Regions from separate parts of the Staphylococcus nepalensis genome, predicted to be linked through region 1. Evidence: predicted binding sites of a transcription regulator. Region 1 holds the regulator's gene; the other holds the start of a gene.
What was found. Region 1 encodes LexA, which represses DNA repair genes until DNA is damaged. Its sites were predicted from a motif close to CGAACATATGTTCG; they were not measured.

Region 1 (3,441 bases):
TGAATTCCAAAAAGGTGAACATAAAAACGTTGAAGGTAAAAAAATGTTTGTTGAACATAAAGGTTCATTAATGGATACATTAGTTGAAATGCAACAAGATTTACAGAGTTCAATCTCATATGCAGGGGGTAACGATTTAAATTCATTAACTAAAGTGGATTATGTCATAGTTAGAAATTCTATTTTCAATGGAGATAGAGACTAATAATATAGTAGGTGTAAAAAATTAAACGATTTTTATTATATGTAATTGTACTTCTGTTAATTGTGTTAATTACTCCAATTAAAGAATTTGCACCGCTAGAATCGTTGCAGCAACAATTTAAATCAAAAGTAGACAGTTGGTCATCTGATAAGCCTTTAACTGAAAATACCTTAAAAGTACCTGATGAACAAGATTTTGCTTTGAATAATATTCAAATGAATATGTCTAAGGAAGAAGTAGAAGAAAAATTAGGTAAAGCAAAGCGTGTTACTTCAAACGAATATGGTACGAATTGGCATACGTATTATTCTGACGATTACAGAAGTTTTGTTATGGTGAGTTATATTAAAGATAAAGTAAATGGTTTGTATAGTAATCAAAATGTTATTTCTTCTAAATCTAAAATAAAATATAATTCTCCGAAAGATACAGTTAGAGATCGATTAGGTGACCCTATATCAACAAAACAAAAAGGTCATATAAATATAGACGTGCAAGATAGTGAATTTGACAATTTTAAAAAAGACAATATTTATACTACAGCATTTTATGACAAACATAACCAAAACCACTTAACAGCATTATTATTAATTAGTGAAGAAATGGAAAATAGACTTCAACAACAATATGGGGCGCCGTCGGATAATTTAGCTAAGAGCTTTGAATTGCAAAATTTTGACTTAGTAAACGCTGAAAGAGTGCAACATGGTTTAAATACTTTAGATTATTCAACAACTATTTCTGATACAGCACGTAAGCACAGTACTGATATGGCAGAAAATAACTATTTTAATCATGATAATTTGAGTGGAGATTCTCCGTTTGATCGTTTAGAAAGTGATGGACACGATTTTAATGCAGCCGGAGAAAACTTAGCTTATGGTCAACAAAGTAGTATTTATGCCCATCAAGGTTTAATGAATTCTTTAGGACATAGAAAGAACATTCTTAAAAAAGAATTTCGAACATTAGGTGTCGGCGTTGATTTTAATGAACAAAGACAACCTTATTGGACTGAAAATTACACTGGATAGTGTTTACGATTTGTTGAATGAGGGTATCTGTAACCTGTGAGGATGAGATATTATGACAACAAATAAAAAAGATCAAACAGAAGATATACTAGAAAAAGTTAAAGACGTTTTAGAAAAGAATGACGAAAAATAAGAGGTTGCGCTCAACGCGCAACCTCTTATTTTTGTTGAGAGTGTCTTTATTTACAAATAAAATAATTAAATTTCTCTGAAAAGCCCAACGACTTTGCCTAAAACAGTGACTTGGTCTAAATAAATAGGAGACATTGTACTATTTTCCGGTTGCAAACGATAACGTGTTTTTTCTTTATAAAAACGTTTGACTGTAGCTTCATTTTCTTCAGTCATTGCAACAATAATATCACCGTTTTCAGCAATTGTTTGGCTTCTGACTATAACTTTATCTCCATCTAATATACCAGCTTCGATCATACTATCACCAACAACATTTAAGATGAAAATGTCACTGTTATGCGTAGAAGTAAAATGTTCTGGTAATGGAAAGTATTCTTCAACATTTTCGACGGCAGTAATAGGAATACCTGCCGTTACTTTTCCAATTACTGGTACATGTATCGTTGATTCCATATTTGCAGATTCGCCTAGTTGTTCAGTTACAATTTCTATTGCACGGGGCTTGGTTGGATCTCTTTTTATATAGCCTTTTTCTTCTAGTCTTGATAAATGTCCATGTACGGTAGAGCTTGAAGCTAAACCCACAGCTTCACCAATTTCTCGAACACTTGGTGGATATCCTTTTGAATGAACGGTCTGTTTGATATATTCAAAAATTTCATTTTGTCGTTTTGTTAATTCTCTCATAATAGGCACTCCCTACGTTAATTTGTTTTTATTATAGCATGCATGATTCTTTTTTACAAACGTTTGTTCGTTTCAAGGTTGACTAGGAACAGATGTTCTGTTAGAGTTTAGACACAAACAAACGTTCTAGGAGTGACTTATAATGTTCAAATTATATATACATCAAATAAAGCCTTACTTCGTAGTCCTATTAGTTACTATGATTTTAAGTTCTATATTTATTTTAAGTGCACATAATAATGCTGAGTCGGAACAAACGTACGAAATGACAGATCATCAAATCCAAAACAACTCAATTCAAAACGAACAATATCAAATGGATTCAGTGGAAAAAAGCGAACAGAGCAATAAGCCATTTTTGGCAAGAGCAAAATAGAAATATCAAACATTAATTTATTTGGGAGTAAATTAATTGTCTGGTACATATGAAAGTGAGCGGAACTATTTCGTTTCGTTCACTTTTTTGTTATATTTTTTATATTATGAATTACGGAGGTTTAGTATGGCTAAAAACGATGCCGTAGATATCAAGCGTATAAATGAATTAGCAAAAAAGAAAAAAGAAGAAGGATTAACTGAATCTGAGGCTAAAGAACGATCTAAATTAAGAAAAGCGTATTTAGACTCTTTCAGAGATAATTTTAAAAAACAAATTGAAAATACTAGAGTAATTGATCCTGAAGGTAACGATGTAACACCTGAAAAAGTTAAAAAAATATTAGATTCAAAAGACAAAAAAGATAACAACTAAATCAATTTTTTGTTAAACAAACGTCAAATAATGTATAATGGTAATGAATCTTGCTATAAGAAAGGAAGTCATTTAGATGAATAAAGAAAAAGATCAATTAGCAATAGATACGATTAGAGCTTTAAGTATCGATGCTGTTGAGCAAGCAAACTCAGGACACCCTGGATTACCAATGGGTGCTGCTCCAATGGCATATACTTTATGGACACGCCATTTAAATTTCAACCCCCAATCAAAAGATTTCTTCGATAGAGATCGTTTTGTATTGTCTGCTGGTCATGGTTCTGCATTACTTTATAGTTTATTACATGTTTCAGGTAGTTTAGAATTAGATGAATTAAAACAATTTAGACAATGGGGCTCAAAAACACCAGGACATCCTGAATTCAGACATACTGATGGTGTGGAAGTAACTACAGGTCCATTAGGTCAAGGTTTTGCTATGTCTGTAGGTATGGCTATGGCTGAAAAACATCTTGCTGGTAAGTTTAACAAAGAAGATGCTAATGTAGTAGACCATTACACTTATGTACTAGCTTCTGATGGAGATTTAATGGAAGGTATTTCACATGAGGCGGCTTCATTAGCTGGTCATACGAAATTAGATAAACTTATTGTATTATATGATT
Region 2 (3,441 bases), 610 kb from region 1:
ATATTTGTCACCCTTCTGCTTTTAATTCAAATAACATATCTCTGAGTTCAGTTGCTTTTTCAAAGTCTAGATCTTTAGCTGCTTGTTTCATTTCTTTTTCTATATTAGCAATTGTTTTTTCACGTTCTTTTTTCGTCATTTTCTTAGGTACTTCTGTACGTTGTTGTTCATTGGTTTCATCAGTTTCAACTGTAGCACTAATCACGTCATGTATTTTCTTGTTAATTGTAGTAGGCGTAATGTTATATTTCTCGTTATATTCTTTTTGGATGGAACGACGCCGTTCTGTCTCATCTAGCGCATAACGCATAGAATCAGTAATTTTATCACCGTACATAATAACTTCCCCACCACTATTACGCGCGGCACGCCCTATCGTTTGGACGAGTGATCGTTGTGAACGCAAGAAACCTTCCTTATCCGCGTCTAATATCACAACAAGAGATACTTCTGGTATATCAATACCCTCTCTTAATAAGTTAATACCTACAATAACATCATATGTGCCTACACGTAGGTCGCGAATAATTTCAATACGCTCTAATGTCTTGATTTCTGAATGTAAGTAATTGACTTTGATACCAGCTTCTTTCATATAAGTGGTCAAGTCTTCACTCATTTTCTTAGTCAGTGTTGTAACTAAAACACGTTCATTGCGATCGATACGTTCTTGAATTTCTCCAAGCAAGTCATCAATTTGATTTTCCGTTGGTCTTACTTCTATCTGAGGATCTAATAACCCGGTAGGACGTATGATTTGTTCGACCATTTCATCGGTATGTTCTAATTCATATGGCCCTGGCGTCGCAGAAACGTATACAAGTTGTTTTGTTTTATCTTCAAACTCTTCAAACTTTAATGGTCTATTGTCTAAAGCGCTAGGAAGCCTGAAACCATGATCAACTAAAACTTGCTTACGCGCACGGTCACCGTTATACATACCTCTAATTTGTGGCAACGTTACGTGTGATTCGTCTATCATAACAAGCCAATCGTCGCCAAAGTAATCTAGTAACGTATATGGTGTAGACCCCATCGGCCTTAAAGTCAAGTGTACTGAATAATTTTCAATACCTGAACAAAATCCCATTTCTCTCATCATTTCTAAATCATAGTTTGTTCTTTGTTCAAGACGCTGCGCTTCTAACAACTTATTTTCTGCACGAAGCTCTGCCAAACGTGCCTCAAGTTCATTTTCAATGCGCTGAATAGCTGATTTCATTTTCTCTTCACGTGTAACGAAGTGGGAGGCTGGGAAGATTGCAAAGTGTTCTCGGTCTCTCAATACTTCACCTGTTAAATAATTCACTTCGCGTATACGATCAATTTCATCACCGAAAAATTCAACGCGAATACACATTTCTTCACGAGAAGCTGGGAAGATTTCTACAACGTCACCTCTAACACGAAATGTACCACGTCTAAAATCAATGTCGTTTCTAGTATATTGTACATCTACAAGTTTTTTCAGCAATTCACTTCTATCCATTTCCATACCTACGCGTACACTTACTACTAAGTCACGGTATTCTTCCGGGTTCCCCAAGCCATAAATACAACTGACACTAGCAATAATGATTACATCATCTCTTTCAAACAATGCACTCGTAGCAGAATGGCGCAATTGGTCAATTTCATCATTGATTGACGCATCTTTTTCTATGAAAGTATCTGTCGATGGGACATAAGCTTCTGGTTGGTAATAATCATAATAACTGACAAAATATTCCACTCTATTTTCAGGAAAAAATTCTTTAAATTCACTATATAATTGACCAGCTAAAGTTTTATTATGGGCAATGATTAAGGTTGGTTTGCCAACTTGTTGAATCACATTACTCATCGTAAATGTTTTACCTGTACCTGTAGCACCAAGTAATGTCTGATGCCTTTTTCCTTCATTCACGCCATCTACGATTTTTTGTATTGCTGCTGGTTGATCCCCTTTAGGATCAAAATCTGATTTCAATTTAAATGGGTAGTGTTCCATAATAACACATGCCTCCTATTGTATTTCTATCGTACGAACATAACTTAACTAGCTAATTAATCACTCGACTAATTTATTTTTGGCGTATCTAGATTTTATTAAAATATACTCTTAACATTTTATATTTTAACAGATGCACAGATTCAAACACAAACATTTGTTCGTAGTTTCATATTACTTTATTCCTAAATAAAAACAAACATAGTAAACCACCATGTTTGTCTAAGTTACTATTTTTAATTCTAGAAAATGAAGTTAAATCATTATATACCGTTCCTAATATCGTATCAATTAAGTTGCTTAATACCTATTATTCAATCATCATCTTTTTTATGTAGCTCGAGTTGATCAATAATCAAGTAACCAGTTAATAATGAAGCTACATCTATAAAAATTATCCATTCATCATGGAAAAAGCCCTTTTCAATTGAAGTCCCTATTAAAATTAAAGTTAAAATAGTTCCTACCCATTTACTTCTTGTCAATACGCTAAAAAGCACTACAAGTATACAGGGAAAAAAGGATGCAAGTATATACCAAATCATTTATGTCACCCATTCCTATTATTTAAAATAGACATCGTCGTTTCTCGTAGTTCAGATTTAGGTATAAATTTCTCTGTTAGCATTTCTGGGATAATATTTTCTATAAAATCTTGTACTGAGTTTAAATGGTCAAACTGCATGATTGTTTCGAGAGACATTTCATATATCTCAAAAAATAAAGGTTCAGGATTACGTTTTTGTATTTCACCAAATGTTTCATATAATAAATCAATTTTATCAGCAACAGATAGAATTTGACCTTCTAGCGAATCATCTTTGCCTTCTTGAAGACGTTTACGATATATCGCTTGATATTGCTCTGGTATTTCTTCACTGATAAAATGATCAACCATTTCTTCTTCTACTTGAGAGAATAATTTTTTCAATTCACCACTAGCATATTTGACAGGCGTTTTAATATCTCCTGTGAAAATCTCAGCGAAATCATGGTTTAAGGCTTTTTCGTATAAACTTTTCCAATCTACTTCATTGCCGTGGTATTCTTCGACTGTACCTAAATATTGAGCAATTTTAGTTACCTTAAAGGAATGGGCAGCAACATTATGCTCAAAATATTTAAACTTTCCTGGCAATCTAATTAATTTTTCTAAATCTGATAAGCGTTTAAAATATTGATGTATTCCCATGATAGCGCCTCCTCATTTATTTAATGATTGATTATACTTGGTTTTATAATATCATTCAACAAGTAAAATGTCTTTTTAATATGGTTGATTGTCAATAATTAATACTAATTTAAAGATATAATCAAGTATACGCTTGTTTCAAGTTTTACCTGTTTTGATATTTTCAAAATACCACAAAAGTAGTTTAGAGATGTTATACGTTAAAAGTGGCATTATCTTACTATATAATGAATGATTTTATACAACATGTTTAATATAA

Region 2: a site for LexA is predicted at 2,141-2,154, ahead of uvrB (excinuclease ABC subunit UvrB). Genes of this name have one in related genera too.

Annotation. Positions count from the first base shown of each region.
Region 1 is NZ_CP017466.1:1,727,443-1,730,883, reverse strand. Features, by position in the region: gene guaC (GMP reductase) at 1-205, shown strand, start outside; gene BJG89_RS08185 (CAP domain-containing protein) at 226-1,239, shown strand; gene lexA (transcriptional repressor LexA) at 1,438-2,061, opposite strand; gene sosA (DNA damage-induced cell division inhibitor SosA) at 2,204-2,437, shown strand; gene BJG89_RS08170 (DUF896 domain-containing protein) at 2,564-2,812, shown strand; gene tkt (transketolase) at 2,889-3,441, shown strand, end outside.
Region 2 is NZ_CP017466.1:2,341,229-2,344,669, forward strand. Features, by position in the region: gene uvrA (excinuclease ABC subunit UvrA) at 1-2, opposite strand, end outside; gene uvrB (excinuclease ABC subunit UvrB) at 8-1,993, opposite strand; gene BJG89_RS11255 (CsbA family protein) at 2,305-2,535, opposite strand; gene BJG89_RS11260 (YfbR-like 5'-deoxynucleotidase) at 2,541-3,182, opposite strand.